DNA from 3 places in the Enterococcus italicus genome. Region 2 is predicted to be linked to each of the others. Evidence: riboswitches for the same ligand, from Rfam matches in the RefSeq annotation. Region 2 holds a riboswitch; each other region holds the start of a gene.
The links. Region 2 has a riboswitch for thiamine pyrophosphate ahead of NE257_RS02055 (zinc-binding metallopeptidase family protein). Riboswitches for the same ligand answer to the same signal wherever they lie in the genome.
Positions count from the first base shown of each region.

Region 1: it holds a riboswitch for thiamine pyrophosphate, as region 2 does, so the genes downstream of both, tenA (thiaminase II) here and NE257_RS02055 (zinc-binding metallopeptidase family protein) in region 2, are expected to answer to the same signal.
Region 3: it holds a riboswitch for thiamine pyrophosphate, as region 2 does, so the genes downstream of both, NE257_RS07435 (ECF transporter S component) here and NE257_RS02055 (zinc-binding metallopeptidase family protein) in region 2, are expected to answer to the same signal.

Region 1 covers NZ_JAMRVB010000001.1:1,570,430-1,578,315, forward strand. The annotation lists gene fghA (S-formylglutathione hydrolase) at 1-704, opposite strand, end outside; gene NE257_RS07675 (S-(hydroxymethyl)glutathione dehydrogenase/class III alcohol dehydrogenase) at 706-1,824, opposite strand; gene NE257_RS07680 (winged helix-turn-helix transcriptional regulator) at 2,172-2,540, shown strand; gene msrA (peptide-methionine (S)-S-oxide reductase MsrA) at 2,598-3,422, opposite strand; TPP riboswitch at 3,940-4,028, shown strand; partial or broken gene tenA (thiaminase II) at 4,163-4,787, shown strand; gene NE257_RS07695 (GNAT family N-acetyltransferase) at 4,926-5,426, shown strand; gene NE257_RS07700 (NADPH-dependent FMN reductase) at 5,509-6,060, opposite strand; gene NE257_RS07705 (KUP/HAK/KT family potassium transporter) at 6,502-7,886, shown strand, end outside.
Region 2 covers NZ_JAMRVB010000001.1:441,053-448,938, reverse strand. The annotation lists gene feoB (ferrous iron transport protein B) at 1-746, opposite strand, end outside; gene NE257_RS02075 (ferrous iron transport protein A) at 743-1,213, opposite strand; gene nrdH (glutaredoxin-like protein NrdH) at 1,560-1,787, shown strand; gene nrdE (class 1b ribonucleoside-diphosphate reductase subunit alpha) at 1,887-4,046, shown strand; gene nrdF (class 1b ribonucleoside-diphosphate reductase subunit beta) at 4,078-5,043, shown strand; TPP riboswitch at 5,161-5,250, shown strand; gene NE257_RS02055 (zinc-binding metallopeptidase family protein) at 5,339-5,674, shown strand; gene NE257_RS02050 (acetylornithine deacetylase) at 5,668-6,627, shown strand; gene NE257_RS02045 (DUF6506 family protein) at 6,708-7,016, opposite strand; gene NE257_RS02040 (hypothetical protein) at 7,130-7,324, opposite strand; gene NE257_RS02035 (NAD(P)H-dependent oxidoreductase) at 7,321-7,886, opposite strand, start outside.
Region 3 covers NZ_JAMRVB010000001.1:1,517,247-1,525,132, reverse strand. The annotation lists gene thiD (bifunctional hydroxymethylpyrimidine kinase/phosphomethylpyrimidine kinase) at 220-1,047, opposite strand; gene thiE (thiamine phosphate synthase) at 1,034-1,666, opposite strand; gene thiM (hydroxyethylthiazole kinase) at 1,642-2,502, opposite strand; gene thiW (energy coupling factor transporter S component ThiW) at 2,489-3,016, opposite strand; gene tenA (thiaminase II) at 3,021-3,695, opposite strand; gene NE257_RS07445 (energy-coupling factor transporter transmembrane component T family protein) at 3,698-4,363, opposite strand; gene NE257_RS07440 (ABC transporter ATP-binding protein) at 4,363-5,721, opposite strand; gene NE257_RS07435 (ECF transporter S component) at 5,721-6,287, opposite strand; TPP riboswitch at 6,396-6,484, opposite strand; gene NE257_RS07430 (P-II family nitrogen regulator) at 6,705-7,052, opposite strand; gene NE257_RS07425 (ammonium transporter) at 7,078-7,886, opposite strand, start outside.

The DNA.
Region 1 (7,886 bases), 1.1 Mb from region 2:
AAGGCTGTTTCATTTAATTGAACCGCGTAGAAAGGATCCGCTGTTCCTTGCGTAAGCAGAATGGGAGGATGAATTTCGCCAACTTTTTGTAAAAGCTCGGTTGCATCCCAGGTTTTCCAAGTAGTTTCATCGGTTCCTAAATAGGCTGTGAAGGCTTTTTTGCCCCAAGGTACATTAGACGGGTTAAGAATTGGTGCAAAAGCAGAGATTGCAGAAAAACGCTCAGGCTGTTTTAGTCCCACAATCAATGCACCATGACCACCCATGGAATGGCCCATAATACTTTCTTTGCCGGAATAGTTTGGAATCAGGTCGTAAACAATTCCAGGTAATTCATTCACCAAGTAGTCGTACATTTGATAATTTTGCTTCCAAGGCTCGCAAGTTGCATTGACATAAAACCCTGCACCTTGGCCTAAGTCCCAAGCTTCATCGTCAGGAAGTTCGCCTCTTGGTGATGTATCAGGGATGAGAAAGGCAACATTTTCTTGGGAAGCATATTTTTGGAAGGCGCCCTTTTGACTGAAATTATCGTCTGTGCAGGTTAAGCCAGAAAGCCACCAAATTAACGAGGTTGGAGATGCGGAGGGCTTTGGCAAATACAAACTGAAAGTCATCGAGCAATGCAAACTATCTGAATGATGCCGGTATTTCAATTGTTGTCCTCCGAATGCTTGATGTTGTTCAATACGTTCGATCCTCATCTCATTCTCCTCCATAAGTTAGCATTGTACGAATTGACTCCCCGCGATGTAGCAGTTCGAGGGATTCATTAATTTGAGAAAAGTGCAAATGATGTGTAATAAAGGAATCGAGATCAATTTCACCGTTCATAAAATCTTCCACCATTCCAGGTAATTGGGTACGCCCTTTCACTCCCCCAAAAGCAGACCCTTTCCAAACGCGCCCGGTTACTAATTGGAATGGTCGTGTGTGAATTTCTTTTCCGGCACCAGCAACACCAATAATCACACTAACACCCCAGCCTTTGTGACAAGCCTCTAAAGCTGAACGCATCACTTCAACATTTCCAATACATTCAAAACTATAGTCAACTCCACCATTGGTCATTTCAACAAGAACCTCTTGAATTGGGTGAGCATAATCTTTTGGATTAACAAAATCGGTTGCCCCCATTTTTTGGGCTAAAGGCCATTTATCAGGATTCATATCAATAGCGATAATTCGTTGCGCCTTCGCTTTTTTCAGTCCTTGAATCACAGCTAGTCCAATCGCTCCTAATCCAAAAACGGCAGCAGTGGCTCCTTCTTCTACTTTGGCAGTATTTTCAACCGCACCCAAACCAGTGGTAACCCCACATCCTAGTAGCGGAACTTTGTCTAGGGGTGCTTGTTTATCAATTTTCACCAGATTAATATCATTCACGACGGTATATTCACTGAATGTACTGGTCCCCATATAATGATATACAGGTTCTCCTTGATAAGAAAAGCGAGTGGTACCATCTGGCATTAGTCCTTTACCCTGCGTTTCGCGAACAGCAGAGCATAAATTTGTTTTCCCGGATAAACAGAATTCACATTTCCCACATTCAGGTGTGTACAAGGGGATAACGTGATCGCCTTCTTTAAAATCGGTCACATTTGTTCCAACTTTTACAACAACGCCTGCACCTTCATGGCCTAAAACAACTGGGAAAACCCCTTCAGGATCGTCGCCAGACAAAGTGAATGCATCTGTATGGCACACAGATGTGTATAAAATTTTTACCATTACTTCATTTTCTTTTGGATCTTCCACGTCAATTTCCACAATTTCTAGGGGTTTTCCTGGAGCAAATGCAACAGCAGCTTTACTTTTCATACGTTGTCTTCCTTCTTTCGTAATTGATGAGGTGCTACTCACGGCCCTTCATAAAAGGTACTTAATCTGGGAATGAGTAGAAATGAACTCTTTTCTATCATAAAGTAACGTAGAGAAAAAACAATACTGACAAATTTGTCAGTTATAGGCTATACTATATATAGTTAAGCGACGAGTCGCCATTCACGCACACGATCGTTGTTACCTGACTGGTATAGATGAGGAGGATGGCTATTGGTACTGGATATTTGAAAAATGCCGATGAAGGCAGTTTTTTTTTATTCCATAAACTACAATCAATCGAGCAACTAAATGAAATTGGAAGAAAGTGATAAGGGGGAACAGCGGTGTACGAATATCGAAACAAACGATTTATAACTACGAAAGACTTGGCAATGTCTGTGATAGGTGGAAAATATAAAATTGCCATCGTATGGGCACTTTTGCAAGAACCGGTCTTAAGACTAAGTGAATTTGAACGGATGCTACCAACAATCAATCAACGAATGATTATTCGGCAACTTCGAGAATTGGAACAAGATCAGATTGTTAAACGACGTGTTTATCCCATTGTGCCACCAAAAGTAGAATATGAATTGACAGAGATAGGAACGGATTTGGCCGACATCGTTCAATCCATCTGTCAATGGGGTGACCAGTTTTGGGAAGAGGTTGCAGCAAAAGAGTCTCCAGATTCGCTTGAAGAAAAAGCGTAAGGAACGTTTGCTACGAAGTCCCTTTTGTAAAGCAAGTACACGCAGGGATAACAAGAATTACCTCGCTTTATGAAAAAAAGAGCACACATTGTTTTGCATCTTTAAAAATAGCAGATATTGTTTACGTGCACGTTCGATTCGATGATAACGCTGCTTTTCTTTTTGATAAAACTGTTGGTGATAGTTCTCTGCCAACCAAAAGGGCTGAGCGGGTTGAATCTCCACGACAATTGGTCGATGGTAGCGAGTGGCTGCCGCTTGCTTTGCTTGTTCGGCAAGATGCTGTTGTTCCGCATTTTGATAAAAGATTGTTGGTCGATATTGTGTACCTCGATCATTAATTTGACCATTGGCATCGGTCGGATCAATCAATTGCCAATAGATTGCATTCAATTGTTGATAAGAAATTTTCCGACGATCAAATATAATTTCAACAGCCTCAACGTGGCCTGATTGTCCTCTAGAAACCTCTTCATAGCTAGGGTTAGCAGTTGACCCACCAGTATAGCCTGAATAAACAGCTAAAATACCTGTTCGTGTCTCAAATGGTTCTACCATACACCAAAAGCACCCACCAGCGAAAATTGCTCGTTCGATAAAAGGACCATCCTTGGTAAAATGAAGGTGCTCATCAAAAGGTTGTGAGAAAGCAGAATTGCCGGCTAACGTTGCGTAAAATTCGGCAACATCGGGTGTGAGTGAGTGTCGTGTAGCCAAAGGACGAAGAACGGCTTCAAGCTGGGCAAGTGTATCCGCTAAGCGCTCATGATTGTACAGACCTTGTTTGGCAGTCTCTAATTGTTGACGTTCCCAATCACGCGTCCGAGGATTAAGAATGAGATTGTAAAGTGTAGTCAATGTTTCTTCAGTTGATTGTTTCATAAAGGCTCCTTCCTTAATCTGTTAGCAACTGTATTTATTATACCCTGTTTGTTAAGAGGAAGAATCGAGAATGCCTGATAAAGCAAAAGAATTTTTTAATAGAAAACGCTTGCAAAAAAAGAAGACATCCCTTATAATGAACTTGTAAGGAACCAATGATTCCCACAATTAGTTAAATTGAGTCAAATGAGTTTGTAAGACAACACAGTGAATACAAAGTCAGTGAAACAAAAAGCTAGTTGAAACATAGGGTAATTGACTATGTGAAAGTGAATTAAAGGTTACAAATTTTAGAAAGGCGTGGGAGATTGACGAATTCCTTACTAACTGAATATGGCCTAGCAGGTGTTTAAGTCAACGTTGGAGCAACAAATAGACACTCCATCATGAAATGTATGACGGAAAAAAACAATAAATCCTGCTAGGCCTCTTTTTTTTGCATCAAAAAATAATTGTCGTTAAAAGAAAGCGGTTTAAAATAATTTTGACATCAAAGAAAAGGCTTGTTATAATTTTAAAAAAGAAGCTGGGGTGCCTGATGGCTGAGAATTACCCATATTACCTGATCTAGTTAGTACTAGCGTAGGGAGCTGAGCAAAGAATGATCATTCCGAGTAGGTGCCCGCATGAAAATGTTGGGCTTTTTTTGATTAGTATCCATTGTCTACAATAAGACATCAAAAAATAATTTGTTAGTGGGAGAGGTTAAAATGACAAAGTTCGCAGATCAATTATTCGATATGGCACAACCCGTTTGGATTAAAAGTTATAAACATCCATTTATCAAGGAGATTGCTTCCGGCGAACTAGCACCCTCCGTGTTCCGATATTATTTATTGCAGGATCGCTATTATCTAGAAGAGTTTGGAAAAATTCATGGCCTAGCTGCTCAAAAAAGTAGTGATGCTCGCACAGCTGAATTTTTAAGAGCGAATGCAGAAAATCTAAAGAATGGCGAAGTAGAAATTCGAAAAGCGTTCTTCCAGCAACTTGCCATTTCTTCTGATGAAATTCAGTTAACACCTATTGCTCCTAGTGCGTACAATTATGTTAACCATATGTACGAGCAACTTTATCATGGAACCACTCAACGGACAATAGCCAGTTTATTGCCTGTATAATGAGATTGGCAAACGTCTGATTGCTGAGGGATCGCCTGTTTCTTTGTATCAGCAATGGATTGCCACCTATGATAGCGAAGCCTATACGGAGGATGTCCAAACAATGCTTGACTTGACCAATCAAGCAGCCAGTGAAGTGGATGAACAAGAACGCGAAGCAATGAAACATGCTTTCTACCGAAGCAGTATCTATGAACTCCGCTTTTGGGAAATGGCATATACAATGGAACGATGGGATAGTTAGCCTTAGTTATAGCAATTTATCGCAGGTTCATAGAAAAAACCACGTAGATCACGGGGGTAAGTCCAGCACGAGCTCCAAAGAGATGGTTCCACATTTTGCTTATCGACAGAAATAAGCCTAAAGAAAGGATAGGAAGTATTGGAAATCAAAGTAGGTATTGTCAATCATGATGAAAAAAAACAATTGTGGCAGATCAGCCAACAAACGATGACCATTGAAGTGGATCCTCATCCTTACAGACCGGATGAATACGATCGCTTCTTGCAAAAAATTCAGCAGGGAAAGGCTATTATGATGATTGAAAACCTGAATGTTTTAGGTGCCCTCATCTATTATCCAGTCACAACACCTGAACATACCTTTTGGGAATTTGAACTATTTGTTCGGCCAGAGGAGCAAGGCAAAGGAATCGCTAAAAAATTATTGAAGCAGCTGCTTTGTTGTGCTGAAGAACAACACATAGCATTTATTCAACTGCATGTTCTCGGGACGAACCCACGAGCAATCCGCTTATATGAATATATGAGATTCAAACGAATGGAAGAAAAAAATGGGACGCTGTTTCTGGCTAATCAATGGGTGGATGATTTCACCTACCAATTAAGGCTACTCAGAGGCAAAAGGGAAGCTGATTCCTAGCACAGGAAGATAAGTTTAAGCAAAAAAAAACTGTTTGAGGGGCATTGCATAGCCCTACAAACAGTTTTTTTTGCTTATTTTTTTAACGTAAAGTTTTTAAAGCACCACTCCAGCCAATTAATTGACCAAGAAGCTCTTGTAATTCACCTTCATGGAAAGCGGCTGGTTTAAAAGTAGACATATTTTCAAAGTCTGTGATTAATGAAAAGTTCACGGTACGTTGTGTTGAAGCAAGACCTTGTTCTGCTAAAACCACACGTAGGTTCTCGATTGAGCGTGCTGCTCCTAGACCACCGTAACCAACAAAAGCAACAGCTTTGTCTTTAAATTCAGGTTTCAAAAAGTCCAACGCATTTTTGAATGCACCGGCTACACCATGATTGTATTCGGCAGTGATAAAAATATAGCCATCAAATGAAGCAATTTTTTCTGACCAAGCACCAATTGCAGCACCTTGTTCAACAGTAGGCGTTTTACCTAAAAATGGAAGATCGTAATCTGCTAAATCTACTAATTCAAATTGAACATCTTCAGCATTACTAAATGCTTTTGCTTTTTCAACAGTCCAATTTGCAACAGCTAAACCATTTCTTCCTTCACGAACGCTTCCTAATACAACACCAATTTTTAACATATGAGCACCTCTTCTATTTATTATTTACAATAGTTAGTATATCACTTACTTTTTATAAGTAAAACAAAATGCTTCGTATTAAGATTTTTTTCAATAAGAAACGATGGAAAGTGGAGATAGTTCCCCAAAAAAACTGATGAATGAAATAGTTTTGAAAGATAGATAGCATGAACTTAGAGAGTTTACACGGTAAATATTGCAAAGTTCTTACCGTTTGACGGTGGACAAAAAATGTGGTTGTAAGATAGAAAAGAATGTCTATCAGCTAAAATACAATGAGGTCGATTAAAAGGCGAAGTCAGTTTTTTATGCCGACTATTCGCCTTTTTCATTATCCGTTGACTTTTTAATAAAAATTAGCGATAATTACCATCGTTAACAATATCGAATGGTGCATAAAAAAGGATTCTTTACGTTAAAATTCAGAAGGAGAAAAAGCAGTTGGATAAAAAGAATCGTCAGCTAAGCAAGGTATCACTTGGTGGTTTGTTAGTTGCGCTGGGTGTTGTGTATGGTGACATTGGGACAAGCCCGTTATATGTTATGAAAGCCATTGTTTTAGGCAATGGCGGCTTATCTGAAATTAGCTCGGATTTCATTTACGGAACTGTTTCATTAGTTTTTTGGACATTAACCATTTTAACATCTATAAAATATGTAATGATTGCCTTAAACGCAGACAACCATGGTGAAGGGGGAATTTTTTCACTTTATGCACTTGTGCGTAAGAAAAGCAAATATTTAGTAATTCCTGCGTTAATTGGTGGGGCTACTTTGCTAGCTGATGGTGTTCTTACCCCAGCAGTAACAGTTACAACAGCCATTGAGGGCTTGAGAGGGTTGCCTGAATTCTATGATGTCTTTGGTACAAGACAAGATGTCATTATCATTATTACGCTGATTATTCTCTTGGTTCTTTTTTATATGCAACGATTTGGAACAGACTTGGTGGGTAAGTTTTTCGGACCAGCAATGATGATATGGTTTACGTTTTTAGGATTAGTCGGCCTTTATAATATGCAAGTTGATTGGACTGTGCTTCGTGCAATCAATCCTTATTATGCTGTGAAATTGCTATTTAGTCCTGACAATCACCTTGGTGTTTTTATTTTAGGTAACGTTTTTCTTGCAACAACAGGTGCAGAAGCTTTGTATTCAGACATGGGGCATGTGGGTAAAATAAACATTAGAATTAGTTGGCCTTTTGTTAAACTTTGTCTGGTGCTTAACTATTTTGGACAGGCAGCATGGTTGCTAAGCATTAAAAATGGTGATGTAAATCAAATTATGCAAAATTTTAATCCTTTTTTCCAAATGTTGCCTCATTTTTTAACAGGTATTGGTGTTATTTTTGCAACGATTGCTGCTGTTATCGCTTCTCAAGCATTAATCTCAGGATCGTTTACTCTTGTCTCAGAAGCTATCAAACTGAAGTTACTTCCTAGAATGCAAATTATGTTTCCTGGTAAAAACATTGGACAAATGTATATTCCGACAATTAATTTATTTCTATGGATTGCCTGTTCAATTGTCGTTATTGTTTTTCAAACTGCATCAAATATGGAAGCAGCATACGGTTTGTCAATAACGATAACGATGCTAATGACGACGGTATTACTATATGCTTTCATGATTAATCACAAAATTCCAAAGATTATGGCAATTGTGAGTGCGTTGTTTTTTGGTGGAATTGAGACCATTTTCTTTATTTCTAGTGTAACAAAGTTTTTCCACGGAGGATTTGTTGCCATCATAATAGCACTTCTAATATTAAGTGTTATGTATATTTGGTATCGAAGCAATCAATTGCAGAATCAAGCATTAAA
Region 2 (7,886 bases):
CGTTCATTGACCAGAATTGCATCGCTACTATCTTGAAAAATCTTTTCAGCAATTGCTACAATTTCTTCAATTTCTTTTCGCTGCAAGCTACTTAAATCTAGCTCCTCATACGCACGAGTATCTCGTTCAAAAAGCTTGATGGCGTACCACCTTGTTTGACTTGTACAGACGGTGTTGCCTAATACATCACTAATTTCATCTAAAGCTGCCTCTACGCGGGCATCATAGGACGGGTAATGGACCGTTTCTGGATTGTTTTCAATCATATGTGTCGTTGTCTTCATCAACTCATCGATACCTTGCTTTTTGATTGCACTGATTCCGACGACTGGTACTCCTAATCCATATGCGAGTTTCTCCAAGTTAATCGTGCGGCCATTCTTTTTCATTAGATCCATCATATTCACTGCCACCACGACTGGACTGCCGGTTTCCATGAGCTGCGTGGTCAAATACAAATTCCGCTCCAGATTGGTACCGTCTACGATATTGACAATGGCAGTCGGGCGACCTTGAAGAAGATAGTCTCTAGCGACAATTTCTTCCGGTGTGTATGGCGCAAGTGAGTAGATACCTGGAAGATCTTGAATTAAGATTTGTTTGTTCTTACGATAAGTTCCCGATTTTCGTTCCACAGTAACACCTGGCCAGTTACCGACGGATTGTGTCGCGCCGGTTAGCAAATTAAACACGCTCGTTTTGCCACTATTGGGATTACCAGTCAGTGCAAGTTGCCATTGATTCATACTTCGTCCACCCTTTCCATCAAAATATGTGCTGCTTCTTCTTTGCGAAGCGTCAATGCATAGCCACGTAGCTTCACTTCAATCGGATCACCAAGAGGAGCTAATTTTTGAACGGTAATGGTCACATTCTTTGTGACACCCATATCCATCAGACGACGATGGACCGCTCCTTGACCATACAAGTTGACGACTTTGCCTGTTTCACCGACTGTAAGCTGATCTAGAGATAGCCATTCATTGTGGCTTGTGACTTCACCCACTTCTATTTTTTGGAGCAAAGCGACTTCCAAAGCAACACGGGTCTTTTGAACAGATACGATGGCACTTTTTGCATCACGCTGAACAACGGTCACGCGATTGCCTTTTGTTAAACCTAATCGTTGCAAATGAAAGCGTACAGAATCTTCTATTGTTATATTATTCACTTGATAAATCACGCCAATTTCACACTTATCTAATGTTGTCATTGTCTAAAAAAACTCCTACTATCTTTTTTAGATTAGTGATAACCTATCACTCTATTTGCAATTGAGAATCATTATCATCAATGTATACCTATTTTTAAAGACTGTCAATTTTATCTTTATAACTTTTTCTTCACAAGAAAAAATTCTTTGACTAATTCTTACTAATTTAAGTTTCCCGTTGGTGTTGTCTTATCAAGTTTTCTTTTATTATTTTCATAAATAAACACAACAATTAGTGTCACATTGAATTCACAAACACAATATATAGTATATTTATATTGACATTTTCAGCTTGCTACATTAGTATTTTCTCATAAGCAAGTTTCATGTACTGGAGGAATATACTATGAACGTAAAATTATTTTCAAAGAACAACTGCATGCAATGCAAAATGGCAAAACGCTTTTTAACAGAAAATGACGTCACTTTTGAAGAAATTAATATCGATGATCAACCTGAATATATTGACTACTTAAAAGAACATGGCTTCCAAAGTGTGCCTGTGGTTTTATCTGATGCTACTGCGGCTATTATCGGCTTCCGCCCAGATCAATTACGCCAATTAGCAAGTTAATTCACAGATTAAAAAAAGCAATGATGTGAGTTGGATTTGACGGTCCCTTGACGCAAATCCTTCTTTTTTATTTCAAGAAAAAGAAAAGGTTGTGTTTTCATGAGTTTAAAAGCATTAGGTGACGTTACCTATTTTAAGTTAAATAACGAAATCAATCGTCCTGTTAATGGACAAATCCCTCTACAAAAGGATCAAGAAGCGCTCGCAGCCTTCTTAAAAGAAAATGTCGCACCAAATACGAAGACATTTGCATCCATTCACGACAAAATAGCCTATTTAGTAGAAGAAGAGTACCTTGAAGAAGAATTTTTAAACAAATACCAGCCAGAATTTATCGAGCAGCTGTATGCTTTCCTAGCAGAACAATCATTTGCCTTCCATTCATTTATGGCTGCGTACAAGTTTTACTCTCAATATGCCCTAAAGACCAACAATGGCGAAGAATACTTAGAGTCGTATGAGGATCGCGTCGCATTTAACGCACTTTATTTTGCTAATGGAGATGAAGAATTGGCGTTAGCTTTAGCAGATGAAATGATTCATCAACGCTACCAACCAGCAACACCAAGTTTCTTAAATGCTGGTCGTAAACGTCGTGGGGAATTGGTGTCTTGTTTTTTAATTCAGCTAACAGATGATATGAATTCCATTGGTCGTGGCATTAACTCGGCACTGCAATTGTCTAGGATTGGCGGCGGTGTCGGGATTACGTTGTCTAACTTACGTGAAGCTGGTTCACCTATCAAGGGTTATGAAGGTGCTGCAAGTGGCGTGATGCCTGTCATGAAATTATTCGAAGACAGTTTCAGCTACTCTAATCAACTTGGCCAACGTCAAGGCGCTGGTGTCGTATATTTGAATGTCTTCCATCCAGATATTATGACCTTTTTGTCAGCGAAAAAAGAAAATGCTGACGAAAAAATTCGGGTAAAGACTTTGTCACTTGGTGTGTTAGTACCAGATAAATTTTATGAACTGACCCGTAAAAATGAAGAAATGTATCTGTTCAGTCCATATAGCGTCGAACGTGAATATGGCGAACCTTTCTCATATATTGATATTACTGAAAAATACGATGAGTTAGTCGCAAATCCACGCATTCGTAAAACAAAAATAAAAGCCCGTGATTTAGAAAATGAATTATCAAAATTACAACAAGAATCCGGCTATCCTTATATTATCAATATCGATACAGCGAACCGTGCCAATCCTGTACACGGCAAAATTATTATGAGTAATCTTTGTTCTGAAATTTTACAAGTACAAGAGCCTTCATTAATCAACGGCAAGCAAGAGTATGACGTCTTAGGTACCGACATTAGCTGTAACTTAGGCTCTACGAATATTGTCAACTTAATGAGTAGCCCTGACTTTGGTAAATCAGTACGAACAATGACGCGCGCGCTGACTTTCGTCACGGATGCATCAGATATTGATGTCGTACCATCCATTCAAAATGGGAACCATTTAAACCATACGATTGGACTAGGAGCGATGGGCTTGCATACTTATTTTGCGAAAAATCAAATGGAGTATGGTTCACCTGAATCGATCGAATTTACAGACATTTATTTCACATTGTTGAATTACTGGACTTTGGTGGAAAGCAATACTATCGCAAAAGAACGTCAACTAGTCTTCCATAATTTTGAAAAATCAAGCTATGCAGACGGCAGTTACTTTGATAAGTATATTCAAGGAAACCATCAGCCAAAATCAGCGAAGGTCAAAGAATTATTTGCCGGCGTCTTCATCCCGACAAGTGACGACTGGCAAGCATTAGCTGACAACGTGAAACGTGATGGCTTATACCATCAAAATCGCTTAGCTGTAGCACCGAATGGCTCAATCTCTTATATTAATGACACGAGCGCTAGTCTACACCCTATCACACGATTGATTGAAGAACGCCAAGAAAAGAAAATTGGAAAAATCTACTACCCTGCCGCTTATTTATCAAATGAGACGATTGGCTACTATAAATCAGCATATGATATGGATATGCGCAAAGTCATCGACGTCTATGCGACTGCCCAACAACACATCGACCAAGGAATGAGTATGACACTTTTCTTGCGTTCGGATATACCTGAAGGACTGTATGAATGGAAAACGACGACCAAGCAAACGACTCGCGACTTAAACATCTTGCGCCATTATGCGTTTCATAAAGGAATCAAGTCCATCTACTATGTTCGGACATTTACAGATGATGCAGAAGAAATCGGAAGCAACCAATGCGAAAGCTGCGTAATCTAAGCAATATCTAATTGAACAAGGAGTGAATAAGATGGCAAATACCTACTATGAAGCAATTAACTGGAACGAAATTGAAGACGTCATTGATAAATCAACATGGGAAAAACTAACCGAACAATTTTGGTTGGATACCCGGATTCCTTTGTCCAATGACTTAGACGACTGGCGCAAACTCAGTGAACCTGAGAAACAACTAGTCGGTCATGTCTTTGGTGGGTTGACGTTACTAGATACGTTACAATCAGAGAGCGGCATCGATCAATTACGTAAAGATGCGCGGACACCGCACGAAGAAGCTGTATTAAATAATATTCAATTTATGGAATCGGTCCATGCGAAAAGTTACTCTTCTATTTTTAGTACACTAAATACCAAAAAAGAAATCGAAGAAATCTTTGAATGGACCAATACCAATCCATACTTGCAGGCCAAAGCCGAAAAAATCAATGAAATCTACAAGCACGGTACACCGCTCCAAAAGAAAATCGCCAGTGTCTTTTTAGAAACATTTTTGTTTTATTCTGGTTTTTATACACCTCTCTACTATCTAGGAAATAACAAACTAGCGAATGTCGCCGAAATTATTAAGCTCATCATCCGTGATGAGTCTGTCCATGGAACGTATATCGGCTACAAGTTCCAGCTAGGCTTTCAAGCACTTCCTGAAGCAGAACAAGCCGAACTCAAGGACTGGATGTACGACCTGTTGTTTGAACTTTATGAAAATGAAGAAAACTATACAGACGAACTTTACGGAGAAATTGGCTGGGCGGAAGAAGTGAAAACTTTCCTACGCTACAATGCCAACAAAGCATTGATGAATATGGGTCAAGACCCTCTCTTCCCTGACAGTGCCAATGATGTTAACCCAATCGTGATGAACGGCATCTCTACAGGTACAAGTAACCATGACTTCTTCTCACAAGTCGGTAATGGCTACCTGCTAGGATCTGTAGAAGCAATGAAGGATGAAGACTATCTTATCGGCTTTGATTAATCCCCCATCTCTTTAGTGGTGCATCAGCAATTGCTTTTCTATTGCTGATGCATCACTATTTTTTTTAATCTCGTAGCAACTAGCCAATTCACCCATTCTTTGCTACACTAAATTGGAATAGAACATTTGGGGTGCCCAGAGGCTGAGAACATACCCATTGAACCTGATGCAGTTGATCCTGCCGAAGAGAAATGTTAGGAAGAACCTATCCTTTTTGCGGTCTCGCATCCCTCTTTGCTTCTATCACTAGAAGATAAAAAGGGATGCTTTTTTCTTTGTAAAAGGAGGACACACTGTGAATAACGACGAACAGGAACTCCTGTTGCTCGCAACACTGGAGCAGATGCAAGAACAGCTACTGACTATCCTGGAAAGATTATTGGTGGGATTTCACACAGAATCCCCACCTGCTCGGAATACAAACGAGCTGCAACTGTATCTGAAAGAGACTCTTGAAAAGCTGGATTTTACGGTGGAAACTGCGCCGTTTTATAGGCAGGATACATTGCTTTGGGCTACAAAAGAAGGCACGGATACTGAGCATTACCAAAGCTTAATCTGGAATGGCCATGTCGATGTCGCTGCACTGGAGTCACTCGCTAACTGCAGACCAATCCGTTTGAGTTGGTAAAGAAAGGCTCTCGGCTATTTGGACGTGGGGTCAGTGACATGAAAGGATCAGTTGCGTGTGTTATTTGGTTAGTACAAACCTTTCATCAATTGAAGATTCATTTGCCGGGCACCCTCCTTTTGCAATCCGTTGTAGGGAAAGAAGCAGGCGAAGCTGGGACCAAAAAATTACTCGAATCTGGTCAAACAGCAGACTTTGCAATTGTTGGTGACACGAGTGATTTACAGTTTCAAGGTCAAGGTGGCGTCATTACTGGCTGGATTCAATTGAAAAGCCCCGAAACCTTTCACGATGGCAATCGGATGAAGATGGTACACACTGGTGGAGGACTTTTTGGTGCCAATATGATTGAAAAAATGACCATCCTGATTCAAGCGTTACAGACTCTGGAACGACATTGGGGCATTATGAAGTCCTATCCTGGATTTGAGCACGGGACAAATACGATTAATCCCGCCTATATTGAAGGTGGGATTCATCCCGCATTTGTGCCGAACAATTGCCGGCTATGGATTACTATCCACTTCTATCCAAATGAATCGATTGAACAAGTGACAAGTGAAATTGAAGCACACATTCTTGCCACAGCCAAAGCAGACCCGTGGATGAAAGAAAATCTCCCTACATTTGAATGGGGTGGTGAATCCATGCTTGTAGATAAAGGAGAAGTCTTTCCGCCACTAGCACTTGATCCTACCCATTCAGCAATGCTTGAATTGGCCAAAAGTCATGAAGCGCAAACAGCATCAAAACCTACTACTACCATGTCTACATCTGTTTCCGATGGTGGATGGTTTGGTGCCTATGACATTCCAGCAGTGGTATATGGACCTGGTGAATTATTGCAAGCACACAGCGACAACGAATCCATTGAACTGGACCAATTACTTACCTACAGCAAAATACTAGGAATCTTCCTGTTACGTTGGCTTTCCACCAAGAAGACCGTGTGAACAAGCCTTAACCAAAAGAAAAAAACTTTCAGATCTGAGAATTTCACTCAGGTTTGAAAGTTTTTTATAAAATTATCTAACTATAGAGCAAAAAGATCGTCGCCGCTCTTATTGTCTAGACCTGGGTGGATGTCAAAGCGAACCACACCCACTGCTACGTCTTTCGGTAAGATCCGTTTAATCATTGCCGTTCCCTCAACACCAAAACCACCACATAACTCAATTGCCTTAATTCCTTCTTTTTCAAGTTCCGTTGCCGCTTTTACCGCATCAACATAATCCTTGACACCAACTGTCGTCAAATTGACTTGAGGTGTATGAATCGTTGACCGATCCTTTTGATAGTCTGCTTCAGGTGCTAGAAAAATAAATGCTGCTTCTAATGCCATAATCATTCCTCCTTCATTTAAGAAAGCGTATTCATATTCCGCTTTTAGTTTAGCACAAATCGAAAAAAAAAGAAGGATTTCCCCCTCTTTTGTGAGAAAAAAAGTATGAAACGCTACTCTCCCCATTGATTTGGTGACCATAATTCACCATCTAATTGTCCTCTAGCCTGTTCGATTCTTTTTCCTTGTTCCATTAGTAAGTCTCTTGCAGCAAGTAACAGCGCTTTTTGCTTATAATCTTTGCTTTCTTGCGCCAATTGCACCAATTGTTGTGCTAGCCACTCAGCTTTTGTTTCCAATTGACTCACATCCCTTCTAAATAGAGCTTCAACTCATCTAATTCTGAACGCGTATGAACAAGTTGCGTGATGGTTTCTTCTAAAATGGGCGCTGCTTCTTTAGGAAGGGTCGCCAAATTAGTCGCCGTCAAGGCACGAATCAGCCATTCTTCGCGTTCTTTTAAAGAGTCACTATCTTCTAAACAAAGATATTGTTGGTACTGAATCAGTAATTTCCATTTGGTTGGTTCGTCCATATATTGAAACTGATAGATACCAAATGGCTTTAAGAAATGCATACCAACTTTTTTAGCCATTGCTTGAAATGGTATGGTAATCGCACTCAACGAAAACCCTTCTCTGCCACCAGCTTGGTACGCTTTCTCACTATTGCCAATCACTAGAACCAATCCGAAAGATTTTCCTCGTAACGCCGTCCCATGTACGCCAAAAGCAAAAGATTCGGTGAGCACTTCGTCTTGCCATTGCTTTAACATCGCTGGGGAAGAATACCAATATAACGGAAACTGAAAAATGATTCGATCATGCTCTTGAATCAGTTTTTGCTCAGCTATGCAATCAATTCGACCAT
Region 3 (7,886 bases), 1.1 Mb from region 2:
AATTTAAAATCACGCTATACTTTACGAAATGAGATACATTTTACATGAATCACACGAAAGCCAACCCTATTGCGAGTAGGGTTGGCTTTTTGTTCGTTGCGACTGCGACTTAATTATCGTCTTTCTCGTCTAATCAATGAGAAAGACGATAACTAGTGTTGGGATGTTATGGTTCAAAACGATGTATACTCCATTGTTTGACGGTAGGCCCGTTTACTGTCACACCTTTGATTCCTTGATAGATTCACTTAAGGTCGCCCAGTGATTGGTCGGACCGTGGCCATGACCAACTGCGATGCCTTGCTCGATTGCCCCTTGAATGAATTGTTTACCAATCAAGATTGCTTCTTCTAATAGCGTGCCTTTCGCTAATTCTGCCGTAATACACGCCGAAAACGTATCGCCTGTCCCGTGCGTATTTTGCGTTTCAATTCTTGGGCCGCTTAACCACTTAGACTCACCTGAAGCAAACAATACATAATCGCGCGCCTGCTCTCCTACTTGGTGACCACCTTTAATAATGACGTGCTTGACTCCAAATTGTTGAATCATCTTGGCGGCCTTCATCATATCCGCCTCTGTATGTATCTCACAATCAGCTAGCACTTCTGCTTCTGGAATATTCGGTATCACAATTGTCGCAAGCGGCAACAGCTCTGTCCGAATACTTGTAATCGCATCGGCTTCTAATAACGGATGCCCACCTTTGGCAATCATCACCGGGTCAACGACTAACGGTCCAAAATCGACCGCTTGTAAGTTCTTCACCACACACGCTACGTGTTCACGATCGGCTAGCATCCCAGTTTTAGCTGCACGGATCTGAAAATCAGCAGCCAGTGATGCGAACTGGGCATCAATAAAGGCTGGTGGGATGGGGTAACTCTCTTGTACCCCTAATGTATTTTGTGCGGTCAATGCTATGACGATATTCATCCCAAAGGCATGGCGTGCTTGAAATGTTTTCAAATCCGCCTGCATACCTGCACCACCACCTGAGTCTGAACCGGCAATCGTTACGACTTGTGGCGTCTCATTCATTTCCACTCCTCCAATATGCTACTTTATTTTGAAGTGCCTGCACCTTTGCCTTCACGTCTGTCGCTTTCATAATTTCACTGACAATCGCCACACCGGCAATCGGGATATCCTGAAATGATGCTAGGTTGTCTTCTTTTATCCCGCCGATCGCTACGACCGGTATCTTAACTGCTTGAATCACAGCTTGCAGCGCCTCAAATGAAGTGACTGGTGTTTGTTTGGTCTGAGTTTCAAACATCGCACCAGTCCCTAAGTAATCGGCACCTTCTTGCTCTGCCTGCCGCGCTCGCGCTGTCGTTTTGGCCGACACACCTAAAATTTTATCGGGACCAATCAAGCCTCGCACGACATGGACGGGTAATTCATCATCGCCAATATGGACACCCGCTGCATCGACAGCTAGACAAATATCCACTCGGTCATCAATAATTAGCGGAATGCCATAACGATCCGTGATTGCTTTGACCTTCAGTGCTTTTCGATAAATCGCCTGCGTCGCACCCGTCTTTTCCCTTAGTTGGACAATCGTCACGCCAGCTTGACAGGCTTCCTCTACAATTTGTAAAAAGGTCTGATCATCATAATCGTAGCTACCTGTGACTAAATATAATCTGTAGTCTGCCATAAGCTACCTCCTCGAATATCTGCCGCCCACTCTACTTGATTCATCAATAAGGACAGCTGATTCAATGTCTCTTGACGGAAATTAGCCAAGCCAGTCGTGCGTTTCCGTGCTGCTTCTCCGCATAAATTAAAATAACTAACAGCGGTAATCGTCGCTACAAACGCATCATTTCCGACACCCAGTAATGCGGCAATTAACGCACCCACAATATCGCCCGTTCCTGTAAAGCGATCCAATTCCGCAACGCCATTTGCCAAAAAGGAGGCGTGGGTACTTGATACGACCAAATCTTTTTCACCCGTCGCTAAATAGACCGTCCCTGGATGTTGGTTCGCCTCGGCTTGCATCGCCTTAGCTAATAACAACAACTGCTCCTCCTCTTGGTCTTCAGCACTAGCATCTACTCCCCGCGCATTACTCTGTAAGCCACAATAGGCACGCATCTCTGAACTATTGCCTTTAATGACAGTCGGTCGATAAGCAGCTAGCTGATGCGCCAACTCATACCGCAATTCGGTAGCAGCTACCCCAACAAGGTCAATCACGACAGGCGTCTGTGTTTGCTCAGCAAAACGACCAGCCGCCAATAAATTCTGCTCCCGCTTCATTGATAAATGTCCGAGATTTAACAGTAAGCTATTGGTTTGATCGAATAATTCCGCAAATTCACGCGCATCGTCTGCCATAATCGGCTTAGCATCAATATAGAGCAACGCATTGGCCATTGACTCACAGGTGATTTCATTGGTAATGCATTGCACTAACGGTGAATTGGTTAGCGGAAAAATACCTTGTGTCAACCGACGAAACGAATCATTGCTATTAAACAGCACCATTGTTCATCCCTCCAAACAGTCGTTGTACTCGTCTAAATGGTTGTGTTTCTTTTAATTTCAACAATACGAAAAAGCCAATAATCGATCCCGAAATCGCTCCACCAAAGAAACGTGGCGTATATAAAAACCAATACATGCCTTGCTGGCTACCGGTGAACCAGACCATCACTGGATACGAAAGCAACGAACCAATCAAGCCAGTACCGATAATTTCACCAATCATCGCACCCCACACTTTGCCAGTATATTTATAGCCAACACCTGCTAAAAAGGCCCCAAATAATGCCCCCGTCAATGCTAATGGCGGAATACCTAATAATGTCACGCGAATAACGGCACAGACAAAAGCCATAATAGTCGCATAAAGCGGGCCAAGTAACGTCGCTGCAATGACATTCATCACACTCGACATCGGTGCCATCCCTTCAATTCGAAACAACGGTGACAACACAACATCTAGTGCAATCATCATGGCTAATAAACTAATTTTTTTGACATTTATCGTTTGCTTCATTTTCTTACCCCCTCATTCCTGCTGGCCATTTTTCCAATTGATAGGCCATCTCCCAAAATGCATATTCCATTTTTGCACTAATGACAAACGCAGTAACCATTTGTTCTTGTTGTTCTTGCGAACTTTCTTGATACAAGTAATTGAGCAAGGCGCATTCTTTGTCAATGGCACTCTCTTCGCCACCATACGTCTCAATCCACTGCTGGTAATAAGGATTTGGTGACTGAATGCCAGCTTGCATTAAGGTTTGACCAATCTCAGCATACAACCAAGAACACGGCAACAGACTCGCAGCGGTCACCCAATCATTGGCCTCTACTAATTGCCGATACATGTGTGACACATAATGATAGGCAGTTGGCGCAATCGCGGTCTCCTGCAGTTCTTTTTCATCAATCCCCAGTTGTTGAAAAAAATGCGCCCGTACTTGTAGTTCCCCTTCAGCTAAATGAGCCCCATTTTCCCGCATTTGCTCTGCTAACTCAGGAATCGCCGTCCGCTCAGCTACCAGTGCATACAGACGAGCAAAGTGCGTCAAATAATAGCAATCTTGAATCAAATAATAACGAAATTTCTCCATTGGCAATGTGCCAGCCTGTAACTCTGTCAGAAATGGATGCAGAAAGCTCCCTTCCCAATAAGGTTTTGTTTGCGCTCTAACAATCTCGGTAAATAACACGCTCATCTCACCACACTCTCTACTATTAATAAACCATTGCCCATAAGAATAAATACCATTGCCCAGATACTTGCAGACCGAGCTAGATGCCATTTTTCAAAATGAGTCCGCGTCCCATTCTCCATAAATCCCCGCGAATACATCGCCTCCGTATACCGATCACGCCAATTCATCGCTAAGAAAATCGTCTTCACATAATAATATGCTGACCATGGATAAAGCCGCTTTCCTCTTAAGAGACTCGCATCCCGCATATCGCTGACTTCGCGTCGTATCTCTGGTGCGGCATGCACGACGACTAAGATTCCGTAGACAAACGTCGGCGGTACTCGATATTGCTCCAACACCAATAAACATTCTTCAAAATCAACGCTCGCGACAAAAACAAGGCCCAATGCCGCAAATGCATACGTCCGAGTCAATAAGACCCACGCATCTGATAGACCATCTCCTTGAATCATCACCGACCAAAACGTCGTAATCGCTGGAATAAAAGGAAACAATAGTAAGACCCATATGAAGCCCCATTTTCTCGTCACAAAGAAATAACCCAACACGACAAGGAACAAATACACATTCAACCAAACCGAATACGTGAACGAGACTTCAATCGTAAAAAAGAACACCGCAAAGATAATTGCAGGTATCGCAGTGATTTTCTCTTCCATCAGTGCACCACCTCCTGTAATTTCTGCTCAGATAGATGCATATGATGCTCACTCACACCTACTAACGGTTCAAGACGATGAGAGACGATTAAAAAATTCGTCTGCTCTTTTTTTTGGGCAAGCCAGTCCACAAAGTACTGACACGCACGCGCATCCAAGCCAGTAAATGGTTCATCCAATAGTAAAAACTTGCGCTCTAAACTCAACATCGTAATCAGCTGGATCATCTTTTTTTGTCCTTCGCTTAGCTGATAGAGGCCCCGGTTCAGTAAATGCTGGATCCCCAGCTCTTCCATCGCTTGAAGTTGCCGCTGCTTAATCGCTTCACTCGGCTCTTTCGGAAATGCCAACTCTTGATCCACGTGTAACGTGACAAATTGCTGCTCCGCATGTTGCACCGCTAGTGTCATTTGCTCATACAACTTCTTTTTCCCAAAGCGACGGGATAGTTTCTTGTCTTCTAAAAACATCGCGCCGGTGTATGGATGCAGCTGCACCATCGCCCGCAATAAGGTCGATTTCCCGACGCCATTTTCACCGGTCAGCGTAGTAATTCCTTGCTTAAACGCCACAGTTTGAGGTGTTACTAATGGTTTCGTTCCTTGATGAAGTGCCACTTGTTGCAAGGTAAAAAGCGTCGTCTGTGACGCGTTTGCTTGCGTAAGCTTGCCGAGCGGTTGCTGCGTTGCTAATTGCGACACAGATTGATCGGTCAGCTGCCCGCCTTCCATTCGGATAAAGCGATCGACGAAAGGCGCATAGTCGGTCAACTCATGATCAGCAATCAAGATTAGTCTTCCTTGATTACGCAGATCAGCCAATTTCTCAATCAACCATTTTCTTGACAGCGGATCAACACTAGCGAATGGTTCATCTAGTAGTAAGATAGGGGCATTCATCGCTAACAACACCGTCAAGGCCGCTCGTTGCTTCTCCCCACCAGATAGTGTCGCCAACTCTTGATGCAGCAGGGACTCCATCTTCATTTCATGAATCGCCTTGTCCATCCGTTCCTTTGCTTCTGCAATCGCAATGCCGCTATTCTCCATAGCAAACATCAGCTCTCTGCGGAGCGTCCGCATGGTGAATTGCTGACTAGGATTTTGAAACATCAACCCAATTTGTTGGGCTTTTTCTGTCATGGTTCGTTGCGCATTGTTTTGCCCGTTCACCAAGATTTCTCCCTGATAGGTCGATCCGTCAAACCCAGCCACCGTATGGAGCAATGTCGTCTTCCCACAGCCGCTATCACCTGTCAACAGAACAAATGAGCCTGCCGAAAACTGGGCTGATAATTGATTGATAATAGTAGTAGCTTCTTTTTGAACAACTAACTCGTTTATCTCGATGCCTTTCATTAATGCGACACACTCAATCCTTGTGCCTTATGGAAAAGAGTCACAATTTGTTTCGTCAAAAAGATACCAAAGAAGCACACCGATGCAAAACGCACCACAAACAAGGCCACTACCATCCAAAAGCCATAAGTAGCATAACCGTATTTAAAGAATTCATAGATAAAGCTAAACACTGTCGTTCCAATCGCACCATAAAACAATGGCAGCGTATCATAGCGACGGTAACCAGTAGCCATAAATCCTACTTCTGTCCCCATTCCTTGAATAAACCCTGAGATTAATACACTCGCCCCAAAGTAAGAGCCATACAGCATTTCTGCTAACGCGGCGAAAACTTCACCTAATACTGCACTTCCCATTTTTGGGATTAACATACCTGCTACCGGTGCTGCCATGACCCACAGCCCAAATAAAATTTCATTTGCAAAAGGTGAGAAGCCAAATGGTGTCAATGCTGCTTCAAGTAACGCATAAAGTACGCCGGCCCCCATAAATACCGCCCCAAATAAAAATGCCAGTAAGGCTAAAAATACAACTTGTGGTAATGTCCACTTCGCTTTTTCCATCAAAAAAACCCCTTTTCTTTTTCCTAACTAACTAAAGGAACAAAAAGGGGCGAGAGCAAACCATCCAAAATACCCGTCAATGAACTAGTCACTAACGGGTACGATCTTATGATTTAAACGACATTTCCCTGCGACAGCATTAACTGCATCAGGTTCAATGGGTATAATCTCAGCTTTACGCACCCCAAATGTTTCTTTATTTAATTGTGAAGTTATTATACCATGTATTTTTCACAAAGACTAGAAAACCTTTCCAAATTTTTCCCAAAAATGTGATAGCGGACTTTTAAGCCGGAATCCAACGACGAAACAGTATGAACGACACTAAAAAGCCCAGAAAAGCCAACAGTTAAGGAACAACTTTGGCATGTTCTGGGCACTCGGCTTATAGCTAGTGCTACCTCAGCCTGTTAATCATTAAATTGCGGATTCTCCACGTTCCCCTGTACGAATGCGGACCGCTTCTTCTACTGGGTAGACAAAGATTTTGCCATCGCCAACGTTGCCAGTCTGGCATGTTTTGACGATTAAATCAATCATTTGTTCCACACATTTGTCTTCTAATACAAATCCCACTTTAATCTTCGGCACAAACGAAGTGATGACTTCTTGACCACGAACATAGTCTTTCAATCCTTTTTGATGCCCAAATCCCAATACTTGGGTCACCGTCATACCGATTGGATTTTCTTCAAATGTGTTTAGCATCGCGTCTTTTAAATCATCTAACGTTTCTTGTCGAATAATTGCCTCGATTTTTTTCATAGCGCTCCTCCTCGTTTGTCTGATTTTAAGAATCTAGTCCCATAAATGTTGGGTAGGCACTTTCATCATGTTCACTGCGATCTAAGCCAAGCGCTTCATCTTTCGCTGATACACGAATCGGCATAATCAGTTTCACAATCGAAATGATAATAAAGCTAGCAACACCTACATAAACAATCGTGATGACTGTTGCTTCTAATTGAGCGACAAACAAATCAACACCACCATAAAGCAAGCCAGTGCTACCATTTACTGCTGGATCAGCGAAAATCCCTGTCACGATTGAACCAAAAATTCCACCCATACCATGACAACCAAATGCATCCAACGAATCATCGAAGCCTAATTTTTGTTTAATAATCGAAATGCTATAGTAACAAAACGGACTAACTAATAAGCCAATGACGATTGAAGACCAGATAGAGACAAAGCCAGCACCTGGTGTAATCGCAACTAATCCGACAACCCCACCAGTACATGCACCTACAAGTGTTGGTTTACCCGTAGCAAATCGTTCCACTGCCATCCAAGAAAGCATCGCTGCAGCTGCAGCAGTATTTGTTGTTAAGAAAGCTTGAATTGCAATGCCATCAGCGGCCAAAGCAGAGCCGGCATTAAAAGCAAACCAACCAAACCATAAAAAGCCAGTTCCTAAAACGACGAAAGGAATATTGTGTGGACGATATTCCGCTTGTTTAAACTCACGACGTTGACCTAATACTAAGCACAAAATCAACCCAGATAAACCAGAGCTGATATGAACAACAGTCCCACCAGCGAAGTCAATTGCACCTAGACCAGCGATAAAGCCGCCGCCCCATACCATGTGGGCCA